2 regions of the Bacillus xiamenensis genome follow, and region 2 is predicted to be linked to the other one. Evidence: riboswitches for the same ligand, from Rfam matches in the RefSeq annotation. Region 2 holds a riboswitch; the other holds the start of a gene.

Region 1 (3,421 bases), 1.4 Mb from region 2:
TGTCATCACTGGATTGACTATCCTATTGATCATTTATTGTGTTTCAGGCATTTCACGTATGAAGAAAAGAGTATCACTTTCGGTATCTGGTGATGAGGAGGATGAACTGGAAGCAAAACAGTATCGAACTTTTACTGATGTAACGTTAGCTAATACGGTGAGTACCATTTTATCCATTATTGCCATTGGTATGGCCATCGTGACTGAGCAGCCACTCTGGCTTATTCTTATCAATGCCGCTTTGTTTATCATCACCATTATCAGTTCGTATGTTGCGCTCTCTGTTCTAAAACTCGTCTACCCTAATCGTCCTCTGCCAAGTCCATCCGATAAGGATTATGGCAAAAAGCTACTCGCCATTTCTGATGAAGGGGAAAAACATGTGATGCTGGATGGGCTATTTCACACCCATCAAATGATGAATATTTTATTGACCGGTGCCATGTTTATTTTGATTGTGTATTCTCTTGGAGCCAATCACTCTCAGCTCTTTTCGATCATCATCATTGGACTCGTTCTGATCATTTTGAATGCACATTATATGTTGAAAATTAGAAATCGGTAAATAGATCAAGCACAGCCACTGGAGAAGGCTGTGCTTTTTTCGTTCATGATGCTGATCGGCGTTTCTTTCGTGCATAAATCAACAATAGGAACCCGAACCATACTGGTGTCAATAACAGCGCTGGACGTGTTGCATCAGCGAAAAGCATGATGACAAGAATGGCAGCAAATAGCACAAGAACCGCTATATTCACAAAAGGTGTAAATGGCGCTTTAAAGGTAGACGCCTTATGCAGTTCAGGACGTGTCTTCTTATATTTCAAATGACATATTAAAATAATACTCCATACCCAAATGAAACAAATCGCACTGATCGTTGTCACAATTCCAAAAGCTTGTTCTGGAATCAGCTTGCTTAAAAGAGCCCCTACAGACACGACAATCGTTGAAACAAACAGTGCATTACTTGGGACAGCATGCTTATTCAAACGGCCAAAGGAAGCCGGTCCCTGCTTTTGGTGACTGAGATTATACAAAATTCGGCTCGTTGAGAACATACCGCTATTACAAGCGGAAGCCGCAGACGTCAGGACGACAAAATTAATGATCCCCGCTGCTACTGGTATACCAATGAGTCCAAAGGTTTTCACAAAAGGACTTTCTGATGCACCAAGCTCGGTCCATGGGTTGATACATAATAAAACAAAGATCGCACCCACATAGAAAAAGAGAATTCTTAATGGAATTTTATTAATCGCAGATGGGATATTTTTTTGAGGATTCGCCGTTTCTGCTGCGGATACACCGACAAGTTCCACTCCCACATACGCAAAAATCACCATTTGGAATGACAGTAAGAAGCCTGTGACACCATGTGGAAATAACCCGCCGTGTGACCAAAGATTTGTGACCGTCACAGGTCCAGCATCTGTTTGAAAACCAATGATTAACAGGACCATTCCAACACCAATTAACAGTAGAATCGTCATCACTTTAATCAGTGCAAACCAAAATTCCATTTCTCCAAAAAGCTTCACCGTTAGTAAATTAAACCCTAGTAAAATCAATAAACAAATAATGGCGGGAATCCACTGCGGAATGTCAAACCAATACTGCACATATACCCCGACCGCAATGACATCAGCCATCGCTGTCATTATCCAGCAAAACCAATACGTCCACCCTGTCACAAAGGAAGCCCATGGGCCAAGATAGTCCTCTGCAATATCCGTTAAGGATTGATAGCCCGTCTTCGATAAGAGCAATTCTCCAAGTGCCCTCATGACAAAAAAGATAGCCATTCCGACAATTAAATAGGCAAAAATGATCGACGGTCCTGCCAATTGAATCGCCTTTCCAGAGCCTAAAAACAGCCCTGTTCCGATGGTTCCGCCAATTGCAATCAACTGTACATGGCGGTTTGATAAATCTCGTTTTAACTCTTGCTGTGCCAATGTCAACGCCCTCCTACGACACGATCCTATACTGAAATAATGAACGCTCAAAAAGTCCATAAAAAAAGAGATTGGATGCGCTCCAATCTCATGGTCATAAAAGAATAGCAAAATAGAGAAAAGCAATACATGGCAACATCCATGCATCACAAATACAATATTTCGTACTCTTCTGTCCTTTTGCCTGAGATTGTGAACCCTTCGGCGCCGCACATACATGCGGTCTCTCCAGAAGCTGCTCCTGCCATAGTGTGACCCATAGCAATCATAGCTTTCGATATTTACTTAAAATGTTTCTATATCTGAATAATTTTATATTTTACGCCTCTAGAAGAAAGCTGTCAATGGTCATCTTTTTAAACTTTTATCCCCCCTATTTGACAATGCAATATGACATCACTTCATCAACACCCCCTGATTAAGGTATAATAAAACTAAGAATGTTCGGCTCGTTTGATGGAGAAATCCATCTTGATCATGAACCAAAGGTAGGCAATTCATTGAAGTTGGTGAAGATAAAATGAAAAAAATGAACAAGCAGCGTGTCACATTACAGGAAGTCGCCCGGCATGCCGGTGTATCGACTTCAACGGCCTCACTCGTTGTTCGCAACAACCCTAGAATCTCAGAAGCAACTCGAAAAAAAGTGCTGCAATCCATGGAAGATTTAGGGTACGTGTATGATCGCGTCGCCGCCAACATGCGGTCAAAAAGCTCAAATATTGTCGGTGTGATCGTTACAGATATTTCAAACACCTTTATTTCTGAATTTTTAATCGGCGTGCAAACCACACTTGAATCACTTGGCTATACCGTTTTGCTTGGGACAACCTTTGACAGTGTCGATAAACAGGAACGGCTCATTTCCACCATGGTAGAGCACCGAGTTGGCGGAATCATCTTAAATCCCGCTTCGAAAAGCTCTACACGGACGGTCAAACAGTTAAACAACATACGCACCCCAAAAGTACTGGCAAACCGTGAATTAGCGGATGTCCATTGTGATTATGTCGGCGCTGATTATGAACAAGGTACTTGGATGGCAGTACATCACCTGCTTCAAAAAGGACATCGACGCATTGCCTTCTTAGGCGGAATCAAGTCCTCATCGACTTGGATTGAACGAATGAAAGGTTTCCAAAGAGCCCATGACGAGGAATGCATAACGATTGATGAATCTCTTATTATCGATATCGAACCTACCCGTGAAGGCGGGAAAGAAGCACTTGCCCAAGTCATGGATCAGCCCAATCCGCCTACTGCTATTTTTTGTTTTAGCGACTTAGTCGCATTTGGGGTCATTCAAGAATTGTCAGCACGCGATATCAAGCCTGGTGAAGACATCGATGTTGTTGGATTTGATAATATTCCTGAAGCGGAGATGTATCACCCGCCGCTCACCACTGTCTCATCATTCCCGCGATCCATCGGGGTAAAAGCAGCGAATCTTTTATATCATAAAA
Region 2 (3,421 bases):
CAAGTGCAAGCGGGTTACTTGAAACAATAAACAGACTTTTCCCTTGATGTGCAATCGGTTCAATCTCTTTTAACGGTTCAACGACACCGAAGAAGTTTGGATATTGTACAAGAACCGCTGCTGTTTCGTCGCAGACAGCTTCTTCTAATGCAGCAATATCCGTCTGTCCTTTACGTGCAGGTACTTCGACGACTTCAATATGCTGTCCTTTTGCATATGTTTTCAGCACCGCTCGTGATTCAGGATGAACTGTCTCAGAGACCACAACCTTTTTCTTCTTTGTATGTCCTGCAGCCAGCATCGCCGCTTCAGCTAATGCGGTTCCGCCATCATACATTGAGGAATTTGCAAGATCCATACCGGTCAGCTCCGCAATCATCGTTTGAAATTCAAAGATCGCCTGCAATTCACCTTGCGAAATCTCAGGCTGATACGGTGTATATGCTGTATAAAATTCAGAACGTGAAATCACATGATCTACAATCACAGGCTGGTAATGATCATACACACCAGCACCTAAAAACGATGCATAGGCAAGAGTATCTTTATTTTTGGCAGCGAGACGAGACAATTCCCGCACGAGCTCTGTTTCAGATGCGGCTTCTTTGATGTTATATGTGCCTTTGAATCTTACTTTCTCTGGGATATCTGAGAAAAGCTCATCAATTGACTGAACGCCAATGACATCCAGCATTTCTTTTTGATCTTGCTCTGTTTGCGGCAAATACCTGTGCTTCATCCTCTATTCCTCCTCGTTATTTGGCTCTTTTATAAAATGGTGTGGCGACGATTTTGGCTTTTAGACGTTTTTTGCGAACTTGCACTTCCACCTCTGTCCCAAGCTGGGCTTGAGCGGTTTCGATCAAGGCAAGCCCGACATTTTTCTTTAACGTTGGAGATTGTGTGCCCGTTGTGACGATTCCAATCTGCTTCTCTCCTGAAAAGACCGGATAGTTTGTCCGCGGAATTCCTTTATCCATCATTTCAATGCCGACAAGCTTTCGTTTCGTTCCCTCTTCTTTTTGTTTTTTGAGCGCGGCTTTTCCAATAAAATCGGCTTCTTTATCCGTTTTAACAGCAAAACCAATCCCGCCTTCTAAAGGAGAAATATCCTTGGTCAGCTCTTGGCCATAAAGCGGAAGTCTTGCTTCAAATCTCAAGGTATCACGTGCACCGAGACCGCATGGAATGAGCCCTTTAGGCTCACCCGCTTCTAATAAAGCCGACCAAATATGGACAGCATCCTCTGACTGGCAGTAGATTTCAAAGCCGTCTTCTCCTGTATAGCCGGTTCTTGAAACAAGCACCTCTTTTTGAGCGACCTCCGTTTTTGATAAAAATGTAAACGGCTTGAGTAATGTCACCTCTTTACCTGCCACATCCTTCATGATGTCAGCAGCAAGAGGTCCTTGAAGGGCTAACAAGGCGGTTTGATCAGAGATGTTCTTGATTGTAACGTCATCCTCCCCTTGATGCTGAAGCAGCCAATCCACATCTTTTTCGATATTTGATGCATTGATGACAAGCAAATAGTTGTTCTTTTCTTTTTGGTAGACAAGCAGGTCATCCACCGTTCCGCCATCTTCATAGCACATGGCTGTATATAGTGCCTTACCATCTGTCAGCTTCGACAGATCATTGGTTAATAACCTTTGTAAAAAAGGAAGGGCATCTTGACCTTTGACTTCCACCTCACCCATGTGAGACACATCAAAAAGCCCTGCTTTTGTTCGAACAGCTTCATGTTCTTCTTTAATGGAAGAAAATTGGACAGGTAATTCCCAGCCCCCGAAATCAATCGTTTTTGCGCCAAATGTTTCGTACGCATGAAAAAGCGGTGTTCGTTTCAACATCAATCATTTCCCCCTTTTTTCTTACAGTGCAGACCACAAGCTGAATTTTCAGAAAAAATCACAGCAAAAAAGGACAGAGCGCTCCCTTTTATCAAAAAGAAGTCTCTGTCCTTGCACCTGAAAGTTTACAGCACAACATCATTGTGCGTTTTCCCCTTTGGTGGTTTGCTAAAAACCGATGAGCAAACACTCTCCAGAGTTGCGTCCGGTAAGAGTACTTTTGCCTGAGAGATTCACTGATTCAATCAGCTTGCTCCTTCGGCGCCTGCCAGTGCAAAATAACCGCTAGGTCTCTCCCCATACCATCATCCGCTCATATTCTTCACATTTATTGGACATACTATCAAAATGGGTGACTTATTCTCTAGTTCACTTACCAACATCCTACCATTAGAAATGGATCGAGAGCAACAGAAAAATCATTAACATTTTTAAAATAAACATTTAGTATCGTTCGCTTTTATTAAAATATATCATCTTTTAAACACCTATTAAAAAATGAAGCGTTTAAAAACAGAACGATTTTACATCAACCGACTAGAAAGGCAGGCGATGACATTGAATATTCAAACGATTTTTGATGAGGAATGGGCAAATGAATTTCAGCAGCGGCTTTCAGCAGACGGCCCCTGGGCGAACTGGAATATGTACCGTTTAGCAGCGCAGGTTCAACAAGTCACAGCCATCGATTCATTCGAGGGGCTGCTGGCTCCCGCACACCTGCCTGCATTTACTCCTTTAAAACACCAGCTTGAAGTCGCTAAAAGAGTCGTAGAAGAGATGAACGGGAAAGCCATTTTAGCAGATGAAGTGGGCCTTGGGAAAACCGTAGAAGCTGGACTCATTATCAAAGAATACATGATTCGCGGACTTGCCAAAAAGATTCTCATTCTCGTACCCGCCTCCCTTGTGTCCCAATGGGTGCAAGAGCTGCGGACGAAATTTTACATTGATGCTGTCGAGCAAAAAAAGAGCTATGTGTGGGAGCAGTGTGATGTTGTCGTTTCCTCGATTGATACTGCCAAAAGACAGCCACATCGAGACACCATTTTATCCATCGCCTACGATATGGTCATTATTGATGAAGCACACAAACTGAAAAACAATAAAACGAAAAACTATGAGTTTGTGAGAAATTTGAATAAGAAGTTCTGCCTGCTGCTCACAGCGACACCTATCCAAAACCGAATAGGAGAAATTTTCAATCTCGTCTCCCTTTTGAAACCAGGGCATCTAGGAAATGAACATCAGTTCAAAGATCTCTTTGCTAAAAAGGAACTTCAGCTTGAAGACCATGACCGGCTAAAACAATTAGTCAATAAAGTGATGATTCGTAACCGCAGGCAAGACACTGGCATCGAATGGTCAAAACGTCATGTGAAGACCATTTCCATTGATTTTTCGCCGACAGAACAATCCTTATATGATGAAATCTGTCAGCTGAAAAACAATCCATCTTATACGAAGCACATGTTTTCCATTATGACCTTGGAACGAGAATGCTGTTCAAGCCGAGAAGCGGTCTATATGACCATCAAAAAAATGCAAGAAGAGGAAAAACACATTCT

Evidence for each region. Region 2 has a riboswitch for glycine ahead of gcvT (glycine cleavage system aminomethyltransferase GcvT). Riboswitches for the same ligand answer to the same signal wherever they lie in the genome.
Region 1: another riboswitch for glycine. It lies ahead of BK049_RS08750 (amino acid permease); the one in region 2 lies ahead of gcvT (glycine cleavage system aminomethyltransferase GcvT).

Annotation. Positions count from the first base shown of each region.
Region 1 is NZ_CP017786.1:1,726,189-1,729,609, reverse strand. Features, by position in the region: gene BK049_RS08755 (DUF3169 family protein) at 1-565, shown strand, start outside; gene BK049_RS08750 (amino acid permease) at 609-1,958, opposite strand; glycine riboswitch at 2,121-2,200, opposite strand; gene BK049_RS08745 (LacI family DNA-binding transcriptional regulator) at 2,479-3,421, shown strand, end outside.
Region 2 is NZ_CP017786.1:3,130,010-3,133,430, reverse strand. Features, by position in the region: gene gcvPA (aminomethyl-transferring glycine dehydrogenase subunit GcvPA) at 1-739, opposite strand, end outside; gene gcvT (glycine cleavage system aminomethyltransferase GcvT) at 756-1,853, opposite strand; glycine riboswitch at 1,957-2,052, opposite strand; glycine riboswitch at 2,056-2,162, opposite strand; gene BK049_RS15975 (DEAD/DEAH box helicase) at 2,412-3,421, shown strand, end outside.